One region of the Bacillus sp. KNSH39 genome, then DNA from elsewhere that is predicted to be linked to it. Evidence: predicted binding sites of a transcription regulator. Region 1 holds the regulator's gene; each other region holds the start of a gene.
The links. Region 1 encodes CtsR, which represses protease genes until heat stress. Its sites were predicted from a motif close to ATGGTCAATAAAGGTCAAACA; they were not measured.
Positions count from the first base shown of each region.

Region 2: the regulator CtsR is predicted to act here: its motif matches at 3,950-3,970, upstream of clpB (ATP-dependent chaperone ClpB).
Region 3: the regulator CtsR is predicted to act here: its motif matches at 1,219-1,239, upstream of clpP (ATP-dependent Clp endopeptidase proteolytic subunit ClpP).

Region 1 covers NZ_JBQXYO010000001.1:3,950,048-3,955,379, forward strand. Annotated here, with positions in the region: rRNA gene ACUL40_RS20175 (23S ribosomal RNA) at 1-1,005, shown strand, start outside; rRNA gene rrf (5S ribosomal RNA) at 1,055-1,170, shown strand; gene ctsR (transcriptional regulator CtsR) at 1,379-1,840, shown strand; gene ACUL40_RS20190 (UvrB/UvrC motif-containing protein) at 2,011-2,559, shown strand; gene ACUL40_RS20195 (protein arginine kinase) at 2,564-3,628, shown strand; gene clpC (ATP-dependent protease ATP-binding subunit ClpC) at 3,651-5,332, shown strand, end outside.
Region 2 covers NZ_JBQXYO010000001.1:5,052,764-5,058,095, forward strand. Annotated here, with positions in the region: gene prsA (peptidylprolyl isomerase PrsA) at 1-610, opposite strand, end outside; gene ACUL40_RS25930 (DUF3941 domain-containing protein) at 739-870, opposite strand; gene ACUL40_RS25935 (YitT family protein) at 971-1,828, shown strand; gene ACUL40_RS25940 (DUF3813 domain-containing protein) at 1,854-2,051, opposite strand; gene ACUL40_RS25945 (hypothetical protein) at 2,052-2,192, opposite strand; gene ACUL40_RS25950 (Cof-type HAD-IIB family hydrolase) at 2,298-3,107, opposite strand; gene ACUL40_RS25955 (YjzC family protein) at 3,599-3,778, shown strand; gene clpB (ATP-dependent chaperone ClpB) at 3,988-5,332, shown strand, end outside.
Region 3 covers NZ_JBQXYO010000001.1:3,486,041-3,491,372, forward strand. Annotated here, with positions in the region: gene ACUL40_RS17920 (DUF1657 domain-containing protein) at 1-155, shown strand, start outside; gene ACUL40_RS17925 (DUF421 domain-containing protein) at 176-1,045, shown strand; gene clpP (ATP-dependent Clp endopeptidase proteolytic subunit ClpP) at 1,286-1,867, shown strand; gene ACUL40_RS17935 (HPr family phosphocarrier protein) at 2,262-2,510, opposite strand; gene whiA (DNA-binding protein WhiA) at 2,534-3,484, opposite strand; gene ACUL40_RS17945 (gluconeogenesis factor YvcK family protein) at 3,573-4,526, opposite strand; gene rapZ (RNase adapter RapZ) at 4,530-5,332, opposite strand, start outside.

The sequences.
Region 1 (5,332 bases):
CAGTAAACGGCGGCCGTAACTATAACGGTCCTAAGGTAGCGAAATTCCTTGTCGGGTAAGTTCCGACCCGCACGAAAGGTGTAACGATTTGGGCACTGTCTCAACCAGAGACTCGGTGAAATTATAGTACCTGTGAAGATGCAGGTTACCCGCGACAGGACGGAAAGACCCCGTGGAGCTTTACTGTAGCCTGATATTGAATTTTGGTACAGTTTGTACAGGATAGGCGGGAGCCATTGAAACCGGAGCGCTAGCTTCGGTGGAGGCGCTGGTGGGATACCGCCCTGACTGTATTGAAATTCTAACCTACGGGTCTTATCGACCCGGGAGACAGTGTCAGGTGGGCAGTTTGACTGGGGCGGTCGCCTCCTAAAGTGTAACGGAGGCGCCCAAAGGTTCCCTCAGAATGGTTGGAAATCATTCGTAGAGTGCAAAGGCATAAGGGAGCTTGACTGCGAGACCTACAAGTCGAGCAGGGACGAAAGTCGGGCTTAGTGATCCGGTGGTTCCGCATGGAAGGGCCATCGCTCAACGGATAAAAGCTACCCCGGGGATAACAGGCTTATCTCCCCCAAGAGTCCACATCGACGGGGAGGTTTGGCACCTCGATGTCGGCTCATCGCATCCTGGGGCTGTAGTCGGTCCCAAGGGTTGGGCTGTTCGCCCATTAAAGCGGTACGCGAGCTGGGTTCAGAACGTCGTGAGACAGTTCGGTCCCTATCCGTCGTGGGCGTAGGAAATTTGAGAGGAGCTGTCCTTAGTACGAGAGGACCGGGATGGACGCACCGCTGGTGTACCAGTTGTTCTGCCAAGGGCATAGCTGGGTAGCTATGTGCGGAAGGGATAAGTGCTGAAAGCATCTAAGCATGAAGCCCCCCTCAAGATGAGATTTCCCATAGCGTAAGCTAGTAAGATCCCTGAAAGATGATCAGGTTGATAGGTTCGAGGTGGAAGCATGGTGACATGTGGAGCTGACGAATACTAATAGATCGAGGACTTAACCATATAATATGTAGCAAATGTTATCTAGTTTTGAAGGAATATGCCTTCATAGTTTGGTGATGATGGCAGAGAGGTCACACCCGTTCCCATACCGAACACGGAAGTTAAGCTCTCTAGCGCCGATGGTAGTTGGGACCTTGTCCCTGTGAGAGTAGGACGTCGCCAAGCAACTAAACACGAGTCAAATGACTCGTGTTTTTTCGTGTTTTCTTTTATAATCCATAGTAATTAAAAAAATATGCTTAAATAATTACTATTTTGATTAAATGCAGGGGAATGTGGCTAGGATAGTGAATAAGCAAAAGAGTTGCAAATTTTATTAATACGTATATAATTAAAGTCAAAGATAGTCAAAGTCAATAAAGGTGGCGGATAAATGAGAAATATATCTGATATCATTGAGCAATATCTAAAGCAAGTTATTGACTTAAGTAATAATAATGTGATTGAAATCAAAAGAAATGAGATTGCGGATCGATTCGAGTGCGTACCATCTCAAATCAATTATGTAATCAATACCCGTTTTACATTAGAAAGAGGATTTGTAGTAGAAAGTAAACGTGGTGGAGGAGGTTACATTCGCATTATAAAAGTCAAACTGCATGATGATATAGACATTATTGATCAAATGCTTCATATGATTGATCATAGCGTTGCACAAGGGAATGCAGAGAGTATGATTATACGTTTATTAGAAGAGGGAATCATAACAGGCCGTGAAGCAAAATTAATGTTAAGTGTACTAGATCGTTCTGTATTATCAATGGATATTCCTTCTCGAGATGAACTTAGGGCTCGAATATTATGCGCAATGTTAAGAACACTGAAATATAAATAAATACAGCTTTTGTAAAAGAATGATAATTAAGATAGGGCAGTTAAATATTGTAGAAGTTTTGAAAAAGAGCATGTACTTTTATCTGAGTGGATTAAGGAAAGAGGACAATCTAGTAATGTATGAAAAGTATCATGAGGTAGATCGTTCCTGTTGTAAAGGTGGGGATATTGATGACTTGTCAAAACTGTAATATAAGACCAGCAACTTTACATTATACAAAAGTAATCAACGAGAAGAAGGCGGAAGTTCATCTTTGTGAGCAATGTGCGGAGCAAAGTGGCTATACGTCTTTCTTTCAATCATCACAGTCTAACTTTTCATTTCATGATGTATTTGCTGGTTTATTACACGGTGAATCAACAATGTTTGGAGAAGGAAAAAACGGGTTTTCAAATACAAATACAGTAAGATGTCCAGATTGTAAGATGACATATGAACATTTTACAAAAGTGGGACGCTTTGGTTGTGCTTCTTGTTACGATACATTTAAAGGACACTTAAACCCATTGTTAAAGCGACTTCATGGTGGACATACAGAACATTGTGGAAAAATTCCGGAACGAATGGAAGGAAATATCCACTTAAAGAAAGAATTAGATGAACTAAAACTTATTCTGAAACAATATGTACAGAATGAGGAGTTTGAGAAAGCTGCTGAGGTAAGAGATGAAATTCGAGGGCTTGAAACTCAGCTTAGTGAGCATAGAGAGGGGGAGTAGTTCTATGTCACTGGACAAAATTATGAATGAAGCGATTAGTCCATGGATGAAGGGGGATGGCCCTGATTCTGATATTGTTTTAAGTAGTCGAATTCGTTTGGCTCGTAATTTTAAGCAATATCAATTTTCTACTATGCAAAACGAAGAGGAAGCTCAAAAGGTTCAAGAATTATTTAAAAAGAAATTTATAAATAAAGCGGTAGAGCCCTTTGGGAAGTTTGGACTATTAAAAATGAATGAACTAACTCCTCTTCAAAGGAGAGTTTTAGTCGAAAAGCATTTAATTAGTCCAAATCTAGCAGGGACCGAATATGGAGCATGTCTGTTATCAGAAAGCGAACACATTAGTGTGATGCTTAATGAGGAAGACCACATTAGGATTCAGTGCCTATTTCCAGGACTACAGTTATCAAAGGCTCTTCAAAGCGCCAATCAAATAGATAATTGGATTGAGAAAGAGGTTGAATATGCTTTTGATGAATCACTTGGATATATTACGAGTTGTCCTACTAACGTTGGTACAGGATTAAGAGCTTCTGTAATGATTCATTTACCAGGGCTGGTTTTAACAAAAAGAATTAGCCGTATTATACAAGTAATTCAAAAATTAGGTTTAGTAGTAAGAGGAATATACGGTGAAGGTAGCGAAGCGTTAGGTAATATATTTCAAGTATCAAATCAAATGACGTTAGGGAAATCCGAAGAAGATATTATTGCAGATTTAAAGAGTGTCATGCAGCAAATTATACAACAAGAAAAATTGGCCAGAGAATTAATTGTACAAAATTCGAGCATTGAGCTTGAAGATAAGGTTTATCGTTCTTACGGTATACTAGCAAACAGTCGTTTAATTCAATCTGCAGAAGCGGCAACTTGCTTATCGGATGTACGACTCGGTATTGATCTAGGATATATAAAAGGTATATCGAGAAATATTTTGACTGAGCTAATGGTTCTTACGCAACCTGGTATTTTACAACAATATGCAGGAGGACCTTTAGGACCAGAAGAAAGAGATTATCGAAGAGCAACCTTAATCCGTGAGCGATTACGTATTGAAAAAAACTAAGCGCAAGTAGGAGGCGATTTCTATGATGTTTGGAAGATTTACAGAAAGAGCACAGAAAGTATTAGCTTTATCTCAAGAGGAAGCAATTCGCATTGGGCATAATAACATTGGAACAGAACATATTTTACTTGGGCTTGTACGCGAAGGTGAAGGAATTGCAGCAAAAGCGTTAATTGCTCTTGGATTGAGCCCGGAGAAAGTGCAAAAAGAGGTAGAAGCGTTAATTGGACGTGGAACAGAAGCTTCTCAAACTGTACATTATACACCTCGTGCTAAAAAAGTTATTGAATTGTCTATGGATGAAGCGCGTAAGCTAGGACATTCTTACGTTGGAACAGAACATATTTTACTTGGCTTAATCCGTGAAGGTGAAGGTGTAGCGGCACGTGTATTAAATAATTTAGGTGTAAGCCTCAACAAAGCAAGACAACAAGTGTTACAACTTCTTGGAAGTAACGAAGCAAGTTCAGGTCACCAAGGTGGTTCATCGACAAATGCAAATACACCGACACTAGACAGTTTAGCGCGCGACTTAACAGTTGTTGCACGTGAGAATCGTTTGGATCCTGTTATTGGACGTAGTAAAGAAATTCAACGTGTAATTGAAGTGTTAAGCCGTAGAACAAAAAACAATCCAGTGTTAATTGGAGAGCCTGGTGTAGGTAAAACAGCAATTGCTGAAGGGTTAGCACAGCAAATCGTAAATAATGAAGTTCCTGAAACGTTAAGAGATAAGCGTGTTATGACACTAGATATGGGGACAGTGGTAGCTGGGACGAAATATCGTGGTGAGTTTGAAGATCGTTTAAAGAAAGTAATGGATGAAATACGTCAAGCAGGGAATATTATTCTATTTATTGATGAACTTCATACATTAATCGGTGCAGGTGGAGCAGAAGGTGCAATCGATGCATCGAATATTTTAAAACCATCTTTAGCACGCGGAGAATTACAATGTATTGGTGCGACAACTTTAGATGAGTATCGTAAATATATTGAAAAGGATGCAGCTTTAGAGAGACGTTTCCAGCCAATTCATGTTGATGAGCCGAGTCTAGAAGAATCAACTCAAATCTTGAAAGGGTTACGCGATCGTTATGAGGCGCATCACCGTGTGTCTATTACAGATGATGCAATTGATGCAGCTGTAAAACTTTCTGATCGTTATATTACGGATCGTTTCTTACCGGATAAAGCAATTGATTTAATTGATGAAGCTGCTTCAAAAGTTCGCTTGCGTTCTTATACAACACCACCAAACTTAAAAGAGCTTGAAGTGAAGCTTGAGGAAATTCGAAAAGAAAAAGATGCGGCTGTACAAAGTCAAGAGTTTGAAAAGGCTGCTTCCTTACGTGATATGGAACAACGCTTACGTGAGAAATTGGAAGATACAAAACGTCAGTGGAAAGAGCAACAAGGAAAAGAAAATTCAGAGGTTACGGTAGAAGATATTGCAAATGTCGTTTCTACATGGACACGTATCCCTGTTTCTAAACTTGCACAAACAGAGACTGATAAATTATTAAACTTAGAATCCATTCTTCATGATCGTGTCATCGGTCAGGATGAAGCTGTAGTGGCTGTAGCGAAAGCTGTTCGTCGTGCAAGAGCAGGATTGAAAGATCCGAAACGTCCAATTGGTTCATTTATTTTCTTAGGGCCAACAGGTGTAGGTAAAACAGAATTAGCAAGAGCATTGGCAGA
Region 2 (5,332 bases), 1.1 Mb from region 1:
CATTTAGTTTGTAGGCAGCGGTTTCGAATTCAGGAGCCATTGTACCTGAATTGAAGTATCCAAGGTCTCCACCTTTATCTTTTGATAGCAGATCTTGTGATTCTTGTTTTGCTAATTCTTCAAATGAAGCACCAGCATCTAGTTTACTCTTTATTTCTTTCGCTTCATTTTCGTCACTTACTAAAATGTGACTCGCTTTAATTTCTGGCTTATAGTGGTCTTTTACGTCTTTTTCTGTAATGCTTTTCTTAATCGCTTCATTCATAGCAAGTTTGAACTTAATTTGATTTTTGAAATCCTCTTCATCTTTTAAACCATAATTTTCTAATACTTTTTTGAATTGATCTCCATATTGTTTTTTTACTTTTTCTACTTCTTTATTTACCTCTTCATCAGGTACTTTATATTTTTTTGTGATGACGTCTTGTGCCATCATTTCGTATAGCATGTCTTTTCCGTAACGATCTTTCAATTGTTTTTCGAAGTTATCCTTTGTAATGGTGGAGTCTGTTGCTGTAGCGACTGTAGCTGAGCCATTCTTTTGTCCGCAAGCAGATAGCATCAATATACTTATTAGTGCAGTAATAATGAAAATATGTTTCCCTCTCATGCCAACACCTCATCCGAATATGTTATCGCTATTGTAGAATATAGAAGTGAACATGAAGTGAATTTTTAATGTTTTTTCCTTTAAAATGTAAAAAAGTACATCAACATAATTGTTGATGTACGATGGAATCAAAGGTGATCGGTCTTTTTAGAGTATGCACGTTTACCTTGCTGAATATTTTTTTGCTCTTGCTCATTTTTTTGTGTGCGTTTTGCGTTATTATCACGTGCTTTTTTGTCGTTATCACTCGTATGTGGCATATGTATCAACTCCATTTCTAAACGTTGTACGTTTATCATTTCCTTTTTCGTAAAGACTATGTATAGCGGTGCATTTATGAAGGGTAAAGGTGGATTCGAAATGGATTTGAAGTTGAATTATACTGAACTTATAAAGAAGTTAATCGTTGTAATCATCGCAGGTTTATTAAACGCGATTGGGATGAATTTATTTTTAACGCCAGCAAAAGTGTATGCGAGCGGCTTTGCTGGATTGTCTCAATTATTATCACAAATATTAGGTGATTTTTTATCGATTCACATATCTACGGGAGTATTGTTTAGCTTATTTAATATTCCTGTCGTTATTTTAGCGTGGAAAAAGGTTGGAAAGGCCTTCACCTTTTTTAGTTTTCTTTGTGTTATATTTATGACTCTGTTTCTAGAAATCATCCCTGTTAGAGCGGTTTCGAATGATATCATATTAAATGCGATTTTTGGCGGGATTATTTCGGCAATTGGAGTAGGGATTGCTTTAAAGTGGGGTGCTTCTACAGGTGGATTAGATATTATCGCCATGATCTTATCAAAAATAAAAGATAAGCCTGTCGGTACATACTTTTTCTTTTTTAATGCAATTATCATTATCGCTGCTGGCTATGTATATGGATGGGAAAAAGCGTTATATACGCTAGTGACTTTATATGTATCAACGAGAATTATTGATGCAATTCATACTCGTCATGTAAAGATTACAGCATTAATTGTTACGAAGAATGGGGCAGACGTAAGAAAGGCGATTCACTCGCGATTAGTAAGAGGGATTACAACGATACCAGCAACAGGTGCTTATACAAATGAAAATAAAGAAATGTTAATGATGGTTATTACCCGTTATGAGTTATACGAATTAGAGAGGATTATTAAACAAGTGGACCCAGGTGCATTTACAAATATACTGCAAACAGTTGGGGTATTCGGATTGTTTCGGAAAGATTAAAGAGGACCAAAGTTGGTCCTCTTTTTTAATGTAAATTCGTAATGTTTTGCAATTGCTCTTGCATTTCACGGAGCTGAACTTTTTCAGCAGTTGAAGAGTTTGCGTAAGCGGATTGCAAAGCATTTTTTGCTCTATACACGAGATCTTGTTGCTCAGTACCGCTTGAACAAGATACGGCATTTTCAACAGCATCTCTAGCTTGTTGGAATAGTAAGTTCCCCATTTAAACCCCTCCAAAAGAAGAGTTACTTCTTGCTTTTTCTGCCTCAGCTAATGTACCTCTGTACGGGAATCTTGCATCATGCTTCATAACAGCATCGGCTCCTTGTTGGATAAAACGTTTTGATTTGTTCTTTTTACCCATTCGAAAAACCCCCTTTATTTAGCTGAAAACAATCGACGCAATGTCTCATGCGTCTACTTATAGTATGGACATTTGGCAGGAAACTATAAGTAGGGAATTTTTAGATTACAACCCAAGAACCTCTTCTAAATATAAAGCAATACCATCTTCTTCGTTCGTTAACGTCGTATGGTTTGCGAGTGATTTTAATTCAGGGATGGCATTTCCCATTGCGATGCCGTGACCAGCAAATTCAATCATTTCAAAATCATTATCTTCATCACCGAAAGCGATAATTCGCTCTTGTGGAATGTTGTAATGACTAGAAATTTTTTGTAATCCAACTGCTTTATTTAATCCGCTTTTCACAATTTCAATAATCGGCCAAGGTGCGCCCCATTTTCTATGGTCAATTACTTCCGCATGCATATCGGTTAAATGTTGACGAATTGCAGTAGAATGCTCGTCATGTGCGTCAATTAATAAGCAAGTTGGATGATCGTTTAAAATATTTAATAAGTCTCCCGTAAAAATCTTAGGAGAGCCGAATTCGAAAATATGTTTTTTATCTTCATCAATTTCACGAACATACACATCGTCCATTACTTCCGCGTATATATTTTTTACGCCAAAATCAAAGCAAGCTCGGACAATTTCTTGCGCTGTTGCTAGCTCAAGAGGAGAGTGATGTGTTCCCCAGTTTGAATCAAGAGGATGATGTACGTAAGCGCCGTTAAAGTTTACGATAGGTGTGTTAAGATCAAGTTCTTTATAGTAATCATAACTAGCACGGAATGGACGTCCTGTTGAAATAACAACAATATGTCCCTGTTCCTTTGCTTTTGCAATTGTATGTTTCGTTCGAGTGGAAATTATTTTGTTGTCTGTTAATAAAGTGCCGTCTAAGTCTAATGCGATTAAATGTTGTTTGTTCATAATTTCACCTCTTATAATAATTTTTTTGTATCTATCTGTATTTCCGTTTTTAATATGCAGAAATAAGAGGTTAGACTCGGTGAAATCACCATAGATGGAAATTTCACTATATATCCATCTTACGTCTCAAAGTGCTGTGGTGTCTACTATTTATCGTTGGAAATTAAGAAAAGTCAATATCTTTTTAGAAAGTTCAAACAATGTTTCTTTCATTATGTACAAATTGTGAAAAGGGTTACATTGCTCGTGTGATGAGGCATATAATGAACATGTAATCTTCTCGTATATGTTTGACTCTCCTTTGAAACTAGCCTAGAGTAGGTTGGTTTCTTTTTTTTTCTACAGGTAGGAAAGAAATCCCTGCTTACGCTTGTGTCATTCATATATATGTACAAGAATGAGATGTAGTACTGTTTCCTAAACATGACAGAAAAGCTTTCTTTTAAAATGGATATACTAATGAGGCAAGACGTCATGGAAGGAGAATGAAGATGGGACAAAATCGCAGGTTTCGTTCTGGACAAAAAGCGCCGAATGATGGCATTTACGTAGAAATTGGTGAAACGGGAAGTATGGTGAAAGATCCGCAAATGGTGAAATTAACTGCCGGTGAAAAGTTTCCGGATAACACGAATCATAACCGCCAGTGGACATATAAAAGAAAACCGTAACAGAAGCCGCAATCATTATTGCGGCTTTTTTGTCGTTACACATTGTAATTTCATTTACCGTATTTTTTAGCAGTATAATGAATGCTCTCTTTTTCTTTTTCAAATAATAAGTTTGAAAATACATAGGCAAAATTATTGTATAAAAAAGTCAGTTGGCGTATAATCAAATCAAAGGTCAAAGAAAGTCAAACTTTTGGAGGGCTGTAAAGATGGACTTAAATCAAATGACAACAAAAACACAAGAGGCGATTATGAGTGCCCAATCTTTAGCGGTATCTCATCATCACCAAGAGGTGGATACTGTTCATCTATTACTTGCATTATTAGAAGAGCAAGATGGATTAGCAGTACGTATATTTCAAAAAATGAATGTTGATATAGAAGCATTAAAGCAAGGTGCTGAAAGTTTAATTAAAAAGAAACCTTCTGTAACGGGGAGCGGTGCAGAAGTTGGGAAATTGTATGTAACGAGCGCTCTGCAACAACTTCTTGTAAGAGCAGGAAAAGAAGCAGAAAAACTGCAGGATGATTACATTTCAGTAGAACATGTATTGCTTGCTTTTTCTGAAGAAAAAGGCGATATAAATCAATTATTTACAAGATTGCATATTACGAAAGATAACTTATTACAGTCTTTAATGACAGTTCGGGGGAATCAAAGAGTGACGAGCCAAAATCCAGAAGCAACTTATGAAGCGTTAGAAAAATATGGTCGTGATTTAGTGGCGGAAGTGAGAGCAGGGAAAATTGATCCTGTAATCGGCCGTGATAGTGAAATACGACGTGTAATCCGTATTCTTTCACGTAAAACGAAAAACAATCCTGTTTTAATTGGGGAGCCAGGTGTTGGTAAAACAGCAATCGTTGAAGGGCTAGCACAGCGTATCGTGAAAAAGGATGTACCTGAAGGATTGAAAGATAGAACGATTTTTGCGTTAGATATGAGTGCACTCGTAGCTGGTGCGAAATTCCGTGGTGAGTTCGAAGAGCGTCTGCAAGCTGTATTAAATGAAATTAAAAAGAGTGAAGGACGCATTTTATTATTCATTGATGAACTTCATACAATAGTTGGAGCTGGTAAAACAGAGGGAGCCATGGATGCAGGAAATATGTTAAAACCGATGCTTGCGCGCGGTGAACTGCATTGTATCGGGGCGACGACGCTCGATGAATATCGCAAATATATTGAGAAAGATCCAGCGCTAGAAAGACGTTTCCAACAAGTATTAGCAGAAGAACCAACTGTTGAAGATACAATTTCCATTTTACGTGGATTAAAAGAACGCTTTGAAATTTATCACGGTGTAAATATTCATGACCGTGCGATTGTAGCAGCGTCAGTTTTATCAGATCGATATATTTCAGATCGCTTCTTACCTGATAAAGCAATTGACCTTGTTGATGAAGCGTGTGCAACAATTCGTACAGAAATTGATTCTATGCCAACAGAATTAGATGAAGTAACGCGCCGCATTATGCAGCTGGAAATTGAAGAAGCGGCTCTTGGGAAAGAAACGGATCGTGGTAGCCAAGAGCGTCTAAAAACATTGCAAC
Region 3 (5,332 bases), 460 kb from region 1:
AAGCAAGTTTAAGCTCCCTTTCATTAAATTCACAAGACGAAGAATCAAAACGCGTATTTCATGAATGCATGTTAGAAATGGACAGCGTCATCGCTGATTTAAAGGATAGAATTTCAGTATTAGAACGTGAAGAACCTCAATATAAAGGGTTTTAAGTAGACTGGAGGAAACGACTATGTCTCACCTGCCGGAATGGACACTTGTCATTCTTCGCTCTGTATTCATATTAATTATTTTATTCGCTATTACGAAATGGTTAGGGAAAAGACAAATCTCTCAGCTTTCCTTTTTTGAATACATAGCCGGAATGACGATTGGTGACATCGCTGCCCAAGTATCTACAGGGCTCGATTCAAAATTTTTTCACGGCGTCTTTGCGATACTCATTTTCGCTGTGGTACCTTTTTTAACAGGAATCCTCTCTTTAAAGAACAAAACAGCTCGGGACTTCTTTGAAGGGAAATCTACCGTATTAATAAAAGACGGAAAGATACTCGAAGATAACTTGAAGAAAGAAAAATATACGAGTGACGAATTACTGGAACTTCTCCGTGGAAAAAGTGCGTTCAGCGTAGCTGAAGTCGAATTTGCTGTCTTAGAACCGAGCGGAGAATTAAATGTATTATTAAAGAAAGATTCTCAGCCACTTACAGCAAAAGACATCGGTTTAAAAGTACCAAACGAGAAAGAACCACAAACTGTTATTATGGATGGAAATGTACTAGATGAACCTCTTTCAGCAAGCGGACATAACCGCGCTTGGCTACATTCAGAATTAGAAAAACTCGGTGTTGTTATTGAAAATGTCTTCCTCGGTCAAGTGGATTCATACGGACAACTTACTATCGACATTTACAATGACAAACTCCAAATGCCTTCTCCTCAAAACAAACCTTTATTATTAGCATCTTTAAAAAAATGTCATGCTGATCTTGAACTATTTTCCCTAGAAACAAAGTCGAAGTCAGCAAGCGAAATGTATAGTAAAAACGCGAAACAAATCGAAAAGATTTTAAATAAAGTAACCTATCTTTTAAAAGACTAATTATCGAAAGAACGCTTCAGTTAAAAGGCGTTCTTTTCTTTTTTCTCCAGTTTTCGTAACGTTTAAATTTATGTAATTCGGTTATGATGTTGAAGATACATAAGCAGGGAATTTCGAAAACATAGCGAATATTTCATGGTACAACTACATATTTTTTTGATTTAAAGTGGTTTCGTTTGACCTTTATTGACCATAATTGTATTATAAGACTAAGAAAGCTTTATAAGGAGGAAATAACAGATGAATTTAATTCCTACAGTAATTGAACAAACAAATCGTGGAGAACGCGCTTACGATATTTACTCTCGACTATTAAAAGACCGCATCATTATGCTTGGTAGTGCAATTGATGACAACGTAGCTAACTCAATCGTTTCCCAGCTTTTATTCTTGGAATCTCAAGATCCAGAAAAAGATATTCACATCTACATCAACAGCCCTGGTGGTTCTATCACAGCGGGTATGGCAATCTATGATACAATGCAGTTTATTAAACCACAAGTATCAACAATCTGTATCGGTATGGCTGCATCTATGGGTGCATTCTTACTTGCAGCAGGTGAAAAAGGAAAACGTTATGCACTTCCAAACAGTGAAGTAATGATTCACCAACCACTTGGTGGAGCACAAGGTCAAGCGACTGAAATCGAAATCGCTGCAAAACGTATCCTATTCTTACGTGAAAAACTAAACCAAATTCTTGCTGACCGCACTGGTCAACCACTTGAAGTACTACAACGCGACACAGACCGCGACAACTTCATGACAGCAGAAAAAGCTTTAGAATACGGTTTAATCGATAAGATCTTTACAAATCGTTAATAACTAAAAGCGGAAGCGGCTCGTTCAGAATCACAGGACGATGGAGCCCTGATTCCGAGGCGCTTTTTGCCTCGAATGAAGGGGCGAAGCGACCGGAGATTCTAGCCGCTGGAGCTGGATACATAAAAAAGCGCCCTATTACAGGGTGCTTTTTTATTATCATGCACCTCCTTCTGGATACCCACCCTGGTATTCACCTAAATATATCAACGATTTTTCAATTATATCGAACAAAACTTAAATTATATCAACGATTTTTTTAATATATCAACGGTTCGACACAACATATCGATTTACCGACAATCTCCGACAAGGACAAACCAGCTAAATACCCCTCCCCGCTAATCCGCACAAACAACAAAACAAAAAGCTATCGCATATACGCGATAGCTTCTTATTGTACATATGCAGCTAATGCTTCTAAAGCCTCTTCTGCATCTGAACCTTCTGTTGTAATTGTTATCATGCTTCCAGTTCCAATTGCTAAGCTCATAATCCCCATTATGCTCTTTGCATTTACTGTCTTTCCATCTTTCTCGATGAAGATATCTGCATGAAAGCGATTTGCCTCTTGTACAAACAACGCAGCCGGACGTGCTTGTAAACCGTTTTTTAATGAAACCTGAACTCGTTTTTGAACCACAGCTCCATTTCCCCTTTAACCTCTTATTTTTTTACTAACGTTTCCCCCGCGCGTAATTTCTCTGCGATTTCATCGATTTTACGCAAACGATGATTAATACCCGACTTACTAATCTTCCCCCCGGATACCATCTCACCTAACTCTTTCAATGTTACATCTTGATAATCTCTTCGTAATTGTGCAATCTCTTGTAATTTATCCGGCAAAATATCAAGACCAACTGTCTCATCAATATAACGAATATTTTCAATCTGTCTTAGTGCTGCACCAATTGTTTTATTTAAATTAGCTGTTTCGCAGTTCACTAAACGATTTACAGAATTACGCATATCACGTACGATTCGAATATCTTCAAATCTTAAAAGTGCATTATGAGCACCTATAATATTTAAAAACTCTGTAATTTTTTCTGCTTCTTTCAAATACGTAATGTACCCTTTTCTTCTTTCCAACGTCTTACTATTTAAATCAAATCCGTTCATCAGTTCACATATAGCATCATTATGTTCCTTATATAACGAAAAGATTTCTAAATGATAAGATGATGTTTCTGGGTTATTTACTGAACCACCTGCTAAAAATGCACCACGTAAGTACGATCGTTTACAACATTTTTTCTCAATCAATTCTTGTGATATATTTCGAATAAATGAAAAGTCATCTCGAACGATATGAAGATCAGCTAATATTTCGCGAGACTTCTCAACAAGCCGCACAATATATACATTATTTTTCTTCAAGCGCATTTTTTTACGGACAAGCAATTCTACCGTCACGTCATATCCTTTTTTCAAAAGCGTATAAATCCTTCTTGCAATTGCCGCATTTTCCGTTTGAATATCGATAGATAGACGACGGTTTGAAAAAGAAAGCGACCCGTTCATTCGAAGTAACGCTGATAATTCTGCTTTCTCACAGCATTCCTTCATCTCAAGATTCGTCAACTCTTTCTTTGTTTCTGATGCAAATGACACAGTCAACACCTCCTTATACGATTATTATGGAACAAAATTCTTGTCCTATATGAATGAGGAGCGCTACCTCAAACGAGGCAACGCATATTTATAACAATGAATATAAAATGGACGCTAACTTTAACGTATCATGCCTTACAACATGATCATCATACTTCGCTAATCCCTCTTGAATAACATCAATATTATTTTCAACAAAACGTTCTTCATCCACTACAACTGGTGTAGACATTTCTTCCTCATATGACTTGCGTAATTCACAAGGAATCTCACGGTTATTTACAATTGCAGTATTGATAAATGGTTGCCCTAAATGATCGTGTAACGCCTGCACATGATCAAAAGCAGTATATCCCATCGTTTCACCCGCTTGTGTCATAACGTTACATACATATACCTTCTTCGCCTTTGCAGCAAGAACAGCGTCTCCAATTTTGTTAACAACTAAATTGGGCAATATACTCGTATACAAACTTCCAGGACCGAAAACAAGTAAATCAGCTCGTTTAATCTCAGCCAACGTTTCATGCAATGGCTCTACATCTTCTGGAGTTAAAAAGACACGATTAATCTTCTTTCCGTAATAAGGAATCTTTGATTCACCTGTTACAATTTCCCCATCTTCAAGTTCCGCATGAAGTACCGCACTTTGATTCGCTGCTGGTAATACACGTCCTCTGACATTTAATACTTTACTTGTTTCTGTAATTGCATGGAAAAAGTCTCCTGTAATCGAGGTCATACCTGCCAACAATAGATTTCCTAACGCATGACCTTTCAGTCCGTCTCCTGTTGTGAAACGGTGCTGAAATAAAGCTTCCACCAGTGGCTCTACATCCGATAACGCAACAAGTACGTTACGGATGTCACCTGGAGGTGGAATTTCTAGCTCATCACGTAATCTACCCGAACTGCCACCATCATCAGCAATTGTAACAACTGCTGTAATATCAACAGGATATTGCTTTAATCCCCTTAATAAAACAGAGAGTCCAGTTCCGCCTCCCATGATGACAATTTTAGGCTTTCTCTCTTTTTTCATCCCTTAATGGCCCTTTCTCTTCTCCACATCACGATGAGATACATGAACACTATACTCTGGTTTCAAATGTTTCCCAAGGTATTCTGTAAGCGTAACAGAACGATGCTGTCCACCTGTACATCCAATTGCAATTACAAGTTGACTTTTGCCTTCTCTTTTATAATGAGGCAGCATGAAAGTAATCAGATCCGTCAACTTCTCTAAAAACTTATGTGTCTCATTAAATTTCAGTACATACGAAGAAACTTCTTCATCTAGTCCTGTTAATGGCTTCATGTGTGGAATGTAATATGGATTTGGTAAAAAACGAACATCAAATACTAAATCTGCATCAATTGGAATACCGTACTTAAATCCAAATGACATAACATTTACACGAAATGCTTGCTCAGTTTCTGTTGAGAACAAGTGAACAATTTTTTCACGTAATTCTTTCGGTTTTAAATCCGATGTATCAAGCACAATATTCGCTCGTGCCTTCATATCTGTTAATAAATTACGCTCTGCTTCGATTCCCTTTAACGGCAAACCAGTTGGTGCAAGTGGATGCGAACGTCTCGTTTCTTTATAACGAGTTACAAGCGTACTATCTTTCGCATCTAAAAATAAAATATGAGGAATAATCCATGTACGTTCTGATAAATCATCAAGTGCTCCCCATAAATGTTCGAAAAACTCGCGGCCACGTAAATCAATACCAAGTGCCACTTTATTCATTTTCCCTTTTGAATCCGCCATAAGCTCAATAAACTTTGGCAATAACATCGGTGGTAAATTATCCACACAAAAATATCCTAAATCTTCAA